Regions from separate parts of the Mesorhizobium sp. BR-1-1-10 genome, predicted to be linked through region 1. Evidence: predicted binding sites of a transcription regulator. Region 1 holds the regulator's gene; the other holds the start of a gene.

Region 1 (7,275 bases):
GTGACGGCCTTCATCGGACCATCGGGTTGCGGAAAGTCGACGCTGCTGCGCGTCTTCAACCGCATCTACGAGCTCTACCCCAAGCAGACCGCCGAGGGTCAGGTGCTGCTCGACGGCCAGAACGTTCTCGACCGCTCGCAGGACCTCAACCTGTTGCGCACCAAGATCGGCATGGTGTTCCAGAAGCCGACGCCGTTCCCGATGTCGATCTATGAGAACATCGCCTTCGGCGTCCGCCTCTACGAGAAGATCGGCAAGGCCGAGATGGACGGCCGTGTCGAGCAGGCGTTGAAACGCGCCGCGCTGTGGAACGAAGTCAAGGACAAGCTCAACGCCAGCGGCCTCAGCCTGTCGGGCGGCCAGCAGCAGCGGCTTTGCATCGCCCGCACCGTGGCGGTCAAGCCGGAGGTCATCCTGCTCGACGAGCCGGCCTCGGCGCTCGACCCATTGTCGACCGCCAAGATCGAGGAATTGATCGACGAGTTGCAGGCCGACTACACGATCGTCATCGTCACCCACAACATGCAGCAGGCCGCGCGCGTGTCGAAGCAGACGGCTTTCATGTATCTGGGCGAGCTGGTCGAATTCGACAAAACCGAGAAAATCTTCACGTCGCCTCGCGAGAAGCGCACGCAGGACTATATCACCGGCCGCTTCGGCTGATCTCACGCATACGAGGACCAGGATCATGGCCGAACACACAGTCGCAGCCTTCGACGAGGATCTCGGACAGATCAGCAGGCTGATCAGCGACATGGGGGATCTCGCCGGCACGATGGTCGGCGGCGCCACCAAGGCGCTGCTGAATTCCGACAACGCGCTGGCACAGCGCGTCGTCTCCGACGACGCCATCATGGACGCGCGCCAGCGCGAACTCGATGATCGCGCCATCACCCTGATCGCCAAGCGCCAGCCGATGGCCGACGATCTGCGTCATGTCGTCGGCTCGATCCGCATGGCGGGCGATCTCGAACGCATCGGCGACCTTGCCAAGAACATCGCCAAGCGCGTCGGCTCGGTCGGCCTCACCGCCACGCCGCGCGACCTGTCGCATTCCATCGACTCCATGGCGCAGCTGGTACTGATCCAGGTGCAGGGCGTCGTCGAGGAATATGCGGCGGGCGATGCCGCCGCCCTCGCCAAGCTCAGGAATGACGACGAACGCATCGACGTCAAATACACTTCGGTCTTCCGCGAACTCCTGACCTACATGATGGAGGATCCCCGCAACATCACGGCTTGCACGCATCTTTTGTTCTGCGCCAAGAATCTCGAACGCATCGGCGACCATGTGACCAACATCGCCGAGAATGCGTATTATGTGCTGACCGGCACGCAACTGCCCGCCAACCGTCCGAAGCAGGACGAGACGGCGATGTCGGTGCCGGCGGCTTGACGGCAGGGATGATCGATCGATGATCGCGCCACGCATCATGGTGGTGGAGGACGAGGAGCCGCTGGGCGTGCTCCTCCGCTACAACCTGGAGTCCGAGGGTTACCAGGTCGAGGTGGTGACACGCGGCGACGAAGCCGAGATACGCCTCCAGGAAAACGTGCCCGACCTCCTGGTGCTCGACTGGATGGTGCCGGCGGTTTCCGGCATCGAACTCTGTCGGCGCCTGCGCATGCGGCCCGAGACGGAGCGATTGCCGATCATCATGCTGACGGCGCGCGGCGAGGAGAGCGACCGCGTGCGCGGCCTCTCGACCGGCGCCGACGACTATCTGGTCAAGCCGTTCTCGACGCCGGAATTCATGGCCCGGGTCAAGGCGCTGCTGCGCCGCGCCAAGCCGGAAGTGCTGTCCAGCGTGCTCAAGGTCGGTGACATCGTGCTCGACCGCGAATCGCACCGGGTCTATCGCAAGAAGAGCGAGATCCGGCTCGGACCGACCGAGTTCCGGCTGCTCGAATTCATGATGCGCCATCCCGGCCGCGTGTTCTCGCGCAGCCAGTTGCTCGACAATGTCTGGGGCGAGACGATCTACATCGACGAGCGCACCGTGGATGTGCATGTCGGCCGCCTGCGCAAGGCGGTCAACAATGGCCGCATGCCCGATGTGATACGCACCATCCGTGGCGCGGGCTACGCAATCCGCGAGGATTGAGATCAGGCCACGTTCTTGCCGGATCTCACCTGCACGCCCGGCGCGAAGATCTCCTGGTCGACGAAGGTGAGCGCGCGCATGGCGCAGCCCTCGCGGATCAGCGGCAATTCGTTCGGCTCTGTATCGAAGGAAATCGACGTCGAATGCTGGCCGCCGGCGGTCTGGGCGATGGCCTCACGCAAGGCCGGCTCGATCAGATCGAAGGCGGCGGCGCTGACGCCGACCATCGCAACCGGCGCCGGATCGATCAGCGCGAACAGGCTGCCAAGGCCATAGCCCAGCGCCTCGCCGGCCTTGCGATAGGCCTCGCGCTCCGGTCCGTCTCTTTCGCGCGCCGTAGCCGCCAATGCGCGCATGTCGGCGTCGCTGACGTCGACCGGTTTGGCGTCCTCACCCATCTTTCCTGCATTACGCCAGATGGCATAGTTGCCGGCATAGGCCTCGACGCAGCCGCGCCGCCCGCAGCGGCAGAGCGCGCCGCCCGGGCGATGGATCATGTGGCCGAACTCGCCGCCGGAGGAATGGGTGCCGGTGAACAGCTCGCCCTTCAGCACCAGGCCCATGCCGATGCCGTGCGAGAGCAGGATGGCGATGAAGTCGTCGCGGTAGCGCTCGGGGTCGCGCCAGCGCAGCGCCACAGCCATCATGTTGCAGTCGTTCTCCATGGTGGCGGGGATGCCGAATTCGGCTTCGAGTATATCGGCGAAGGCAATGTCCGTCTGCGGCGTGATCGGCGACCACAGCATGGCGCGCGCCTCGGTGTCTGTGATGCCCTGGATCGCCAGCGCGATGCGGGCAATGCTGGCGACATCGAGGTCGGGATCCTCGAGGCGGCGCCGGACGATGGCCACGCATTCGCCGATCAGCGCCTCGCGCGACATGGTCAGCGTGTCCAGCCGGCGCTGCTCCTCCGATATCACCTGGCCGGCGTAGTCGATGAGGGCGACGGAGAGGAAATTCAGCGACAGCACCACGGTCATGACCGCCGCGGCCTCGGGGTTGAGACAAAGGCCCACCTGCGGCCGGCCGCGTTTCAGTGAGCCGGCCTCGTTCGGCTTGCCTTCGCTCAGGATACCTTCGCCGATCAGGTCGGCTGATATCGCCGATATGGTCGAGTGGCTGAGGGCGGTAGTAGCGGCGATCTCGGTGCGCGAGGGCTGGCCACCCCGGCGCACGGCTCCAATCACCATTGCGCGGTTGCGCCGGCGCAGATCGTCGTGGCGGATTCCGACCGACATCATTCCCTCCCCGTCGCCGTGGTTCTTGACGCCCCCTCGAACACCTCCGGCAACGGGTCGAATACTGGCAGAAGCGGCTGGGGCTGTCATTTATTTATTGCGGGGCTCGAAAAAAGGCTTCTGGCACCTCAAAATGCGTCAGAATCAATGTTGACAGTGCTCAGGCGATGGACCAGTGTTTTTTCGAGGCTCGAAAAAATAGGGCCTTTGTGCCGGCCTTAGGGCCAGTTTGGTCGCGCCACACGCGGGCGCAGGGAGGATATCATGAAGAGATTCACAGTCGCCATTCTGGCGGGTGTCGCCATGTCGCTGACGCTGGCGTCGGTCGCGCAGGCAAAGGACAAGGTCATCGGCGTGTCGTGGTCCAACTTCCAGGAGGAGCGCTGGAAGACCGACGAGGCGGCCATGAAGAAGGCGATCGAGGCCGCGGGCGACAAGTACATTTCCGCCGATGCGCAGTCCAATCCCGGCAAGCAGCTGACCGATGTCGAGAGCCTGATTTCGCAGGGTGCCAATTCGCTGATCATCCTGGCGCAGGACGCGTCGGCCATCGGCCCGGCGGTACAGAAGGCGCTCGACGAGGGCATTCCGGTCGTCGGCTATGACCGCCTGATCGAGAACAAGGACGTCTTCTACCTGACCTTCGACAACAAGGAAGTTGGCCGCATGCAGGCCCGCGAAGTGTTCAAGGTGAAGCCTGAGGGCAATTACGTCTTCATCAAGGGCTCCGGCGCCGATCCGAATGCCGACTTCCTGTTCTCGGGCTCGATGGAAGTGCTGAAGGCGGCCATAGACAGCGGCAAGATCAAGAATGTCGGCGAAGCCTATACGGACGGCTGGCTGCCCGCCAACGCCCAGAAGAACATGGAACAGTTCCTCACCGCCAACGACAACAAGGTCGACGCCGTGGTCGCCGCCAATGACGGCACCGCCGGCGGCGTCGTCGCGGCGCTGACGGCGCAGGGGCTCGCCGGCACCGTGCCGGTCTCCGGCCAGGACGGCGACCACGCCGCGCTCAACCGCATCGCGCTCGGCACCCAGACCGTGTCGGTGTGGAAGGACGCGCGCGAACTCGGCAAGAACGCCGCCGAGATCGCCTCGCAACTCGCCGACGGCAAGAAGATGACCGACATCGCCGGCGTGAAGGACTTCACGACGCCTGGCGGCAACACCGTCAAGTCGCTGTTCCTGACCCCGGTGGCCATCACCAAGGACAATCTCAACCTCGTCATCGACGCCGGCTGGATCAAGAAGGACGAAGTCTGCACGGGCGTTGCCGCGGGCAGCGTCGCGGCCTGCAACTGAGCTTGATCGCCTGAAAAGTCGGAAACGCCGCGGCGTGGAACGGTCAGTGTTCTGAACACTGGCCGTTCCAATTTCCTTGTCTTCGCAATTCCGGACGAAAAACCCTTACGCACTTTTCCTGGAATTGCTTCCAAGCCGCGGCGTTTTCCCGACAAGATTTGTGTTTCCGCCGCTGGCGGCTAACTTCTGGGCTCTGGTCCGGCTCCGCGTCAGACGGCAAGCCGCTGGGAGGACATCATGACCGACACGACCTCAACCTCGCAGGCCGATACGGCGCGTGCGTCGGAACTCGGCGCGGTCGCGCGTTTCCTGAAGGCGACCGAGATCGATACCCGCATGCTCGGCATGATCGGCGCGCTGCTGCTGATCTGGGTCGCGCTGCATGTGATTTCGAGCCTGCGTCTTGGTGTCAATCCGCTCGATTTCGACAGCCGCACGTTCCTCACGCCACGCAATCTGTGGAACCTGTCGGTGCAGACGTCCGCGGTCGCCATCATGGCCTGCGGCATGGTGCTGGTCATCGTCATGCGCAACATCGACCTGTCCGTCGGTTCCGCCGAGGGCTTGATCGGCATGGTCATGGGCTTTGCGCAGGTACATTTCCTGGTTCGGTTCGTAGGACTTGAACTCGGCAACCCATGGATCTGGGTCCTGGCACTAGTCATCGGTCTGGCGCTCGGGCTTTTGATCGGCGCCTTCCAGGGCTTCGTCATCGCCTATCTCGAAGTGCCGGCCTTCATCGTCACGCTGGGTGGCCTGCTGGTCTGGCGCGGCGCCGCCTGGTGGGTCACGTCAGGCCAGACGGTGGCACCGCTCGACGCCACGTTCCAGCTTATGGGCGGCGGACCGGCCGGATCGATCGGCGCCACCTGGAGCTGGGTCGTCGGCATCGTCGCCTGCCTGGCCGTCGTGTTCGCGCTGTTCAACGGGCGGGTCCAGCGCAAGCGCTTCCGCTTCCCCCTGCGGCCGATCTGGGCCGAGACGCTGCTCGGCGTCGTCACCTGCGCCGTCATCATGGGCGCGGTCTGGCTGGCCAACTCCTATCCATGGCCGATCGGGATCGTGAACCGGTACGCGGCCGCCAACAACATCACCGTGCCGGAGGGCGGGCTGTTCATCGCCCACGGCATCGCCATACCGGTGCTGATGGCGGTCGCCGTCGGTCTGGTCATGACCTTCATCACCAACCGCACCCGTTTCGGCCGTTATGTCTTTGCTATCGGCGGCAATCCGGAAGCGGCCAATCTCGCCGGCATCAACACGCGCTGGATCACCATGAAGGTGTTCATGATCATGGGCGTGCTGGCCACGATCGCCGCCGCCATTTCGTCGGCCCGGCAGAACTCGTCCACCAATGTGCTGGGAACATTGGATGAGCTGCTGGTCATTGCCGCGGCCGTCATCGGCGGCACCTCGCTTGCCGGCGGCTCGGGAACCATCATCGGCGCCATGCTCGGTGCATTGCTGATGCAGTCGCTGCAGTCGGGCATGGTGCTGCTCGGTGTCGATTCGCCGTTGCAGAGCATCGTCGTCGGCGCCGTGCTGGTCATCGCCGTCTGGCTCGACACCGTCTATCGCAAGCGGGTTTAGGGATACGACCATGGCTGACAAAACCGCTCCCGTAAGGGCCCTCGCAACTGCGCCCACTGGCACGCCGCTGGTCGACATGCGCAACATCTCGATCGCCTTCGGCGGCATCCGCGCCGTCGACGACGCCTCGATCGATCTTTTCCCCGGCGAGGTCGTGGCACTGCTCGGCCACAACGGCGCCGGCAAGTCGACGCTGATCAAGATCCTGTCCGGCGCCTACAAACGCGATGCGGGCCAGATCTTCGTCAATGGCGAGGAGGCAGCGATTTCCAACCCGCGCGACGCCAAGAAATACGGTATCGAGACGATCTACCAGACGCTGGCGCTGGCCGACAATGTCGATGCCGCCGCCAACCTGTTCCTCGGCCGCGAACTGATGACCGCCTGGGGCACGCTCGACGACGTCGCCATGGAGGCCGAGGCGCGCAAGGTGATGGGGCGGCTCAATCCCCGCTTCCAGCGCTTCAAGGAGCCGGTGATCAAGCTGTCAGGCGGTCAGCGGCAATCGGTGGCGATCGCCCGCGCGATCCTGTTCAATGCCCGCATCCTGATCATGGACGAGCCGACGGCGGCACTTGGGCCCCAGGAAACCGCCCAGGTCGGCGAGTTGGTCAGGCAGCTCAAATCCGATGGCATCGGCATCTTCCTGATCAGCCACGACATCCACGACGTCTTCGAGCTGGCCGACCGTGTCTGCGTGATGAAGAATGGCCAGGTGGTCGGTACCGCCCGCACGACTGACGTCACGCAGGACGAGGTGCTTGGGATGATCATCCTGGGCAAATGTCCTCCAGGTGCCATACCGGGGCCGGGCGCGCTGAAGATCGCCGCCTGAGGCCGGTCAGGCCGCTTCGGGCACGCCCCGTTGCCGGTCACGTGATATGCCAGTGATCACGATGGTGTGGCCTGACCATTGTGTTGGCCCGGCGACTTGCCCATAAAAGGTCCTGTTTTGCTCATGGACCGCATCATCCGTTGAAGAAGCTTTTTCCAATCGTCGCGTTCATTGCCGTTGCACTGATCAGCATGACCATGGC
Region 2 (7,275 bases), on a different contig from region 1:
GGCTTCCAGGCGCTCGCCAACATTGCCGGCACCACCAGCTATTTCGCCGGCCTCGGCCTGCCGCTGCCGGCGCTCGCCGCCTGGGGCACCGGCCTTTTCGAGCTGATCGCGGGACTGCTGATCCTCGTTGGTTTGCAGACGCGGATCGTGGCACTGCTGCTGGCCGGCTTCTGCATCGCGGCCGGCTATATCGGCCACTATGGCCAAGGCGCCGAGGATGCGGCGCTCGCCTTCCTGCACCAGCAGATGCTGATGAAGGATATCGCGGTATCGGGTGGTTTCCTGGCGCTTGCCATGGCCGGCCCCGGCGCATGGTCGGCCGATGGGCGCGGCTTCGGCATAGGCGCCGACGCGACTTGACTACTTCGCCGACACGCTCTGCCCGCCCTCGACCGCCAGCACCAGGCGGCGGTTGGTGATGCGCGCCAGTTGCGCCAGCCGGCCGGCCGGGCGCTCGCCGTATAGGTCGGAGAGCGAGGCCGGCAGCACCAGCGCCAGCGCGCCGTTGGGGCGGCTTTCCCATTTCAGCCTCGGCATGATGCCAGGCATCGCGGCCGTCAGCAGATAGACGACGCGCATCATCGCTGCCAGTACGCGGGCGCGCTCCAGCAGGCGCGGCGGCGCCAACGCCCTGATTTCGGGCGCCACCAATTCATTGAAGACGCCATCGTGACGGTAGGCGTTGGTCAGCGCCAGGTAGGCGCGGCCGGGATGATCGACACCGATGAACGAGGCATGCGCAATGATGTTGAGCGACTGCTTGCCGCGATATTCCGGATGAGCGCGCCAGCCGATATCGGCGAGCAGGCAGGCGGCATGGCGATAGCGCGCTTCGTCTTCCGTCTCGTCGATGCCGAAAGCCTTGAAGGCCTTGCCGGTCCATTCGACCAGGTCGTGCGCGTGATGGACCGAACGCGAGCGCAGAAGCGCGAGTTCCTCGGCGGCCGAGATCAGCGGATCGGCCTTCTGCTCGGCCGCGTCGAGCAGCGAATAGAGGAAACCCTCACGCACGCCTTGCGCCGAAACGACGATCCTGGACGGCTGCATCGCCGTCATGATCTCCTGCAGCACGAGAGCGCCATAGGGCAGCAGCGAGCGGCGGTTCTTGGAGACGCCCTCGATACCCCTCACCTTTTCGACTTCGCCCCTGGCCACCTGCTTGAGGAAGTTCTGAGCGCTTTCGGCCGATATTTCGTAGTGGTGCATGACGCCGAGCGGGTAGTTGTTCATCTCCATATGCAGCCTGGCGAGGTTTCGCCAGGTGCCGCCAACAGCGTAGAAAGTCCTGCCTTGTCCGCCCTTCAAGAGCTTGGCCCGGGCCAGTTCCTGGCGCGCGATCTTCTGCGCCTGGACGAGCGAGTTCTTCGCCATGTCCTGCAGGCGCAGGCCGCCGAGCGGCAGCGTGATGCCATCGCCGATCGCCTCGCCATCAATGTCTATAAGCTCCAGGCTGCCGCCGCCAAGGTCGCCGGCAATCCCGTTGGCCGGGTGGAAACCGGAGATGACGCCGAGCGCTGAATAATGCGCTTCCTGGCGGCCGGAGAGCACACGGATTTCGGTCTTGAGCACATCCTCGGCACGATGGATGAAATCGGGACCGTTGATCGCCTCGCGGGCGGCGGCGGTTGCCAGCACGTACATGTGTTCGGCGCCTGCCTGGTCGGAGAGCGCGCGGAAACGGCGAAACTCCTCCATCGAGCGCGCCACCCCCTCGGGGTCCAGCTTCCCCGTCGACACGATGCCGCGGCCGAGGCCGGCCAGCATCTTTTCGTTGAACAGCATGGTCGGCGAGCGCGCCAGCCCCTCATAGACGACGAGACGGATCGAATTGGAGCCGATGTCGATGATGGACAGCGGTCGGCGGTCCTGCAGCCGGCCCTGGGAATTGGACAGCATCAGGTGGCGGCGTTCTTCTTGCGGCGCTTGAACTGCGCGATTCGCTTGGGCGCATGCGATTTCAGCGCGTCACCCCGTCCCGACAGGCTCGGATTGGTCATGAAATATTCCTGCGCGTTGAACGGTTCCTCACCCTCCTCCAGCACCACGCGCCGGGAGGTTCCATCTGCCAATACGTCGAAACTTTGCTGATTGTCCATGATGTTGCCCAGCATGATCTGACCCAGAATCTGTTCATGCACAGTTGGATTGGTGATCGGCACCATGGTCTCGACGCGGCGGTCGAGATTGCGCGGCATGAGGTCGGCCGAGGAGATGTAGACGATCGCCTCGTCCGACGGAAGGCCATGACCGTTGCCGAAGCAATAGATGCGGCTGTGCTCCAGGAAACGGCCGACGATCGACTTGACCCTGATGTTCTCCGACAGGCCCGGCACCTGCGGCCGCAGGCAGCAGATGCCGCGCACGACGAGATCGATCTCCACTCCGGCGCGGCTGGCATCGTAGAGCGCGTCGATGATGATGGGATCGACGAGCGCGTTCATCTTCATCCAGATACGCGCCGGCCGTCCCTCCAACGCATGGGTCACCTCGTCCGAAATGTGCTGGAGGATGCGGTTCCTCAGCGTGAACGGCGAGATCGCCAGCCGCATCTCCGCGGTCGGCTCGGCATAGCCGGTGATGAAATTGAACAATTGGGCGACGTCGCGGGCGATCGTCGGATCGGTGGTGAAGAAGGACAGGTCGGTGTAGATGCGCGCGGTGACCGGGTGGTAGTTGCCGGTGCCGAGATGGACGTAATTGCGCAGCTTGCCGTCCTCGCGCCGCACCACCAGCGACATCTTGGCGTGGGTCTTGAGTTCCAGGAACCCGAACACGACCTGCACGCCGGCGCGTTCGAGATCGCGCGCCCAGCGAATGTTGGCCTCCTCATCGAAACGCGCCTTGAGCTCGACCAGCGCCGTCACCGACTTGCCGGCTTCGGCCGCGTCGACCAGAGCACGCACGATCGGGCTGTCGTTGGAGGTGCGATAGAGCGTCTGCTTGATCGCCACGACTTCGGGATCGGCCATCGCCTGGCGCAGGAACTGCACCACCACGTCGAACGACTCATAGGGGTGATGGACGACGATGTCCTTCTCGCGAATGGCGGCGAAACAGTCGCCGCCATGCTCGCGGATGCGCTCGGGAAAGCGTGGGTTGTAGGGGATGAATTTCAGGTCATCGCGGGGAACGGAGACGATCTCGGAGATCTGGCTGAGCGCCAGCGGCCCGGTCAGCACGCTGATGCGGCTCGACGAGACGCCAAGCTCGCCGGCGACGAAATCGCGCAATTCCCCAGGCATCAGCTTGTCGAATTCGATGCGGATGACGGAGCCGCGGCGGCGGCGCTTCAGCGCCGTTTCGAACAGGCGCACGAGATCTTCCGATTCCTCTTCGACCTCGATGTCGCTGTCACGAATGATGCGGAACGTGCCGGAACCCTTGACCTCGTAGCCAGGGAAGAGCTTGCCGATATAGAGGCCGACCGCCTCCTCCAGCGGAATGAAGCGGACATGGTGCTTGCGGTCCGGCAGGCGGATGAAGCGCTTCAGCGCCACCGGCAGGCGCAAGAGCGCGCTCATCTCCTCGCCATTCTTGCGATGGCGAAGCTGCAGCGCCATCGAGAAGCCGAGATTGGGAATGAACGGGAACGGATGCGCCGGGTCGATCGACAGCGGGGTCAGCACGGGAAACACCTGCTCCTGGAAATGGTCTTCCAGCCAGACCTTCTCGTCCTTTGTCAGCGCGTCGCGGGTGATGCTTTCGATGCCTTCCTTGTTGAGCAGCACGGTAAGGGCCGACAGGCTCTTCTGCTGGTCCTCCTGCAGCCGCTCGACCTCACGCAGCAATTGTTCGAGCTGCTGTTCGGGAGTGCGTCCGTCCGGGCTCTTCAGCACGATCCCCTCGCGCACCTGGCCGGCAAGACCGGCGACGCGCACCATGAAGAACTCGTCGAGATTGGCGGCCGAGATCGACAGGAAGCGGACGCGCTCCAGCAGCGGGTGATGGGTGTTCAGCGATTCCTCGAGAACGCGGCGATTGAACTGCAGCCAGGAGAATTCGCGGTTGACGAAGCGGTCCGGATTGCCTTCCGGGCTCGCTGCCGCGACATTGTTGAATTCGCTCTGTACCGGCTTCAGTTCGTTCATGATTTCTGCTCTTCCGCGCGCCTCAGCCGGTTAACCGGCTTAACTTATCCTGTGGCAGGCTTTTGCGACAGTTCTCTGACAGGCTTTTGCGACAGTTTGATTTCATCGAACTTGCAAACAGACTTGATATGATCCAGATGCAGAGAGACTGCGCTAAGGAGACGATGATGGCAGGCGGTTCCATTCCCCATTTCCAGAACGATGCGGGCCATCCGGCGATCGACATCGGAGTCAAGGAATTCATGTGCACGGGCGCCAACCCGCCTTTCGACCATCCGCATGTTTTTCTCGACATGGGCGACGACAATGAGAAAGTCTGCCCTTACTGCTCGACCCTCTACCGTTATTCGCCGAAGCTGAAGGCGACCGAAACGCTGCCGGCGGGCTGCCTCTACATCGACCAGGCCGCCTGACCTTCCGATCATGAGCGAGACGCGGTCCCGGCAGGTCATGATCGCCGGGGCTGGCATCGCCGGGCTGACAGCGGCGATTGCCTTTGCCGAACGCGGCTATTCCGTGAGGGTGTTCGAACAGGCGCAGCGTCTCGAAGCGGCGGGCGCCGGCATCCAGCTCTCTCCTAACGCGACCCGCATCCTTCGCCAGCTTGGCGTGCTCGACACGCTTCTTGCCAATGCCGTCCAGCCGGAAGCCGTGGTGCTGAAGGACGCCGCGAGCCTGCGCCAACTGGCACGCGTGCCGCTTGGCGGAGCCGGCGAGGAACGCTGGGGGGCGCCCTATCTCGTGGCGCACCGGGCGGATCTGCAAGATGCCCTAATGGCGCGCGTTGCGCAAATGCCCGACATCCATCTCACCACCGGCGCGCAGGTCAGCAGCGTGACCTCCGGTTCACTCGTTATCACCAGGACAGACGGGGTCGGCCGCAAGGTTATCGATACCGAAGGATCTCTGCTGGTCGGCGCCGATGGCGTCTGGTCAGCGGTGCGGAGGTTTGCCAGTCCAGGCAGCGGAGCCGGCTTGGCGAACAGCCATTTCTCCGGCGAACTGGCCTGGCGGGCGACGGTGAGCGCAGACAACGAGGCGGGGCGAGCCTTCGCCGCAATCGGCGCTACCGACTGCGTCACCACCTTCCTGCACCTCGGATTCCACATGGTCGCCTACCCCGTCAGCAGGGGTAGCGCCTTCAACCTTGCCGCCTTCACCCGGGGCGAGCGCATCGCCGAGGGGTGGTCACGCCACGCCGATCCCGCCATCCTTTCAGGCGCCATGCGCCGCTCCGCGCCGGCGCTGGCGCGGTTGGTGGAACTCGCTGGCCCGTGGACCGCCTTCCCCATCCACACGGTCGAGCAGCGACGCTGGACTATGTCACAAGGCGTCGCGCTGATCGGCGACGCCGCGCACGCGATGACGCCGTTCGCGGCGCAAGGTGCTGCCATGGCGATCGAGGATGCCGCGACGCTGGCCAGCCTGGTCGCCGACATCCCCGGCGACCTGACGCAAAGCCTCGCCATCTGGGAGGAGCTGCGGCGGTCGCGCATCGCCAAGGTCATCCGTCGCGGCGCGCTCAATCGGCTTGCCTGGCATGCCCGTGGCCCGGTGGCGTTGGCCCGCAATCTGTTTCTGGCGGCGCGACCGGGAGAGAAGCTCGCAGCCGATCTGGACTGGCTTTACGGGTGGGAGCAGCAGCGGATCATCCGCCGCTGAAAGGAGCCAGCGGCAAAGCTAATTGTACAGCCGCATCGACAGCCCAAGCGAAACCGGCAGCGGGTTCCACCAGCCGGTGCGCAGGCCGGCGGTGCGCAGTGCCGCCGCCGTCCAGGTGTTGCAGCCGATCAGCGCGTTGAAAGGGCCATTGGCCTCATAAAAGCGATCGAAATTGGAGTAGGCGGCATTATCGATGACGATCGGACCGTTCGGCCCCTCCTGAAAGCTCGCTTCGATGAAATCGAGCAATGCGGCAAAACGGTCTTCGCCCACGTCGAAGCCGGCGACATCGGGGTGCGGCTCGGGAATGTTGCCGGCGACGGCGACATGCATCACCGACGCATCGAGCGTCAAAGCCTTGAACGCGGGCAGCGCCTTCAATTGCGACCATGTCGGCGTTTCCAGGTAGAAGGCGCGCCCACCCCAGCCGAAGACGAGGTAGCGCACTTCGGGCGCGTCCGAAGGCAGGCCGGCATCGGCAAGAAAACGAAAGCGCCGGCGCACCTCGTCGTCCACGGGAATGGCGATGTCGGTGTGGATCGGATTTTTCAGCACCAATATGTGCCGGATGCCCTCGCCCGCCGCGGCTGCCGGCCAGAGCGGCCGCGGCACCAGCGTGCCGAGCGACACGGCGAGCACCAGTGCTGCAACCAGAATGGCCAGGAAACGCAGGAGTTTTCTCATCGGTGCGGCTTCGCGATTCCATTCGCGGCTCTATGGAGAAGATCATTATCCGATCGGCCAGAAACTAAAAAGCCCGGCCGTGCGCGACCGGGCTTTCTCGACTTGGCGTCAGTCCGCTCAGTGCAGGATCTGCGACAGGAACAGCTTCGTGCGTTCGTGGCGGGGATGGTCGAAGAACTCGGCCGGCGTGTTCTGCTCGACGATCTGGCCCTGATCCATGAAGATCACCCGGTTGGCGACTTTCCTGGCAAAGCCCATCTCGTGGGTGACGCACAGCATGGTCATGCCTTCCTCGGCCAGCCCCACCATCGTCTCCAGCACTTCCTTGATCATTTCCGGGTCGAGCGCCGAGGTCGGCTCGTCGAACAGCATGATGCGCGGGTTCATGCACAGCGAGCGGGCGATCGCCACGCGCTGCTGCTGGCCGCCGGAAAGCTGGCCCGGATATTTGTTGGCCTGCTCGGGGATCTTCACGCGCTTGAGGAAATGCATGGCGATTTCCTCGGCCTGCTTCTTCGGCGTCTTGCGCACCCAGATCGGCGCCAGCGTGCAATTCTCGAGGATGGTCAGATGCGGGAACAGGTTGAAGTGCTGGAACACCATGCCGACCTCGCGGCGCACCTCGTCGATCTTTTTCAGATCGTTGGTGAGTTCCTTGCCGTCGACGATGATCTTGCCCTTCTGGTGTTCTTCCAGCCGGTTGATGCAGCGGATCATGGTCGACTTGCCCGACCCGGACGGTCCGCAAATGACGATGCGCTCGCCGCGCATCACCTTGAGGTTGATGTCCTTCAGCACATGGAACTCGCCGTACCATTTATGCATGGCGATGATGTCGATG

Evidence for each region. Region 1 encodes PhoB, which activates phosphate uptake and scavenging genes when phosphate is short. Its sites were predicted from a motif close to TGTCATNNANCTGTCAT; they were not measured.
Region 2: a site for PhoB is predicted at 4,153-4,169, ahead of LB555_RS05250 (RNA degradosome polyphosphate kinase). Genes of this name have one in related genera too.

The regions. Positions count from the first base shown of each region.
Region 1 covers NZ_JAIUIL010000014.1:119,868-127,142, forward strand. Annotated here, with positions in the region: gene pstB (phosphate ABC transporter ATP-binding protein PstB) at 1-663, shown strand, start outside; gene phoU (phosphate signaling complex protein PhoU) at 689-1,396, shown strand; gene phoB (phosphate regulon transcriptional regulator PhoB) at 1,416-2,105, shown strand; gene LB555_RS26025 (ROK family protein) at 2,108-3,343, opposite strand; gene xylF (D-xylose ABC transporter substrate-binding protein) at 3,608-4,648, shown strand; gene LB555_RS26035 (sugar ABC transporter permease) at 4,886-6,238, shown strand; gene LB555_RS26040 (ATP-binding cassette domain-containing protein) at 6,249-7,073, shown strand; gene LB555_RS26045 (CHASE domain-containing protein) at 7,214-7,275, shown strand, end outside.
Region 2 covers NZ_JAIUIL010000002.1:460,304-467,578, forward strand. Annotated here, with positions in the region: gene LB555_RS05240 (DoxX family protein) at 1-360, shown strand, start outside; gene ppx (exopolyphosphatase) at 361-1,896, opposite strand; gene LB555_RS05250 (RNA degradosome polyphosphate kinase) at 1,896-4,088, opposite strand; gene LB555_RS05255 (zinc-finger domain-containing protein) at 4,256-4,501, shown strand; gene LB555_RS05260 (FAD-dependent monooxygenase) at 4,512-5,750, shown strand; gene LB555_RS05265 (TIGR02117 family protein) at 5,769-6,434, opposite strand; gene LB555_RS05270 (amino acid ABC transporter ATP-binding protein) at 6,552-7,275, opposite strand, start outside.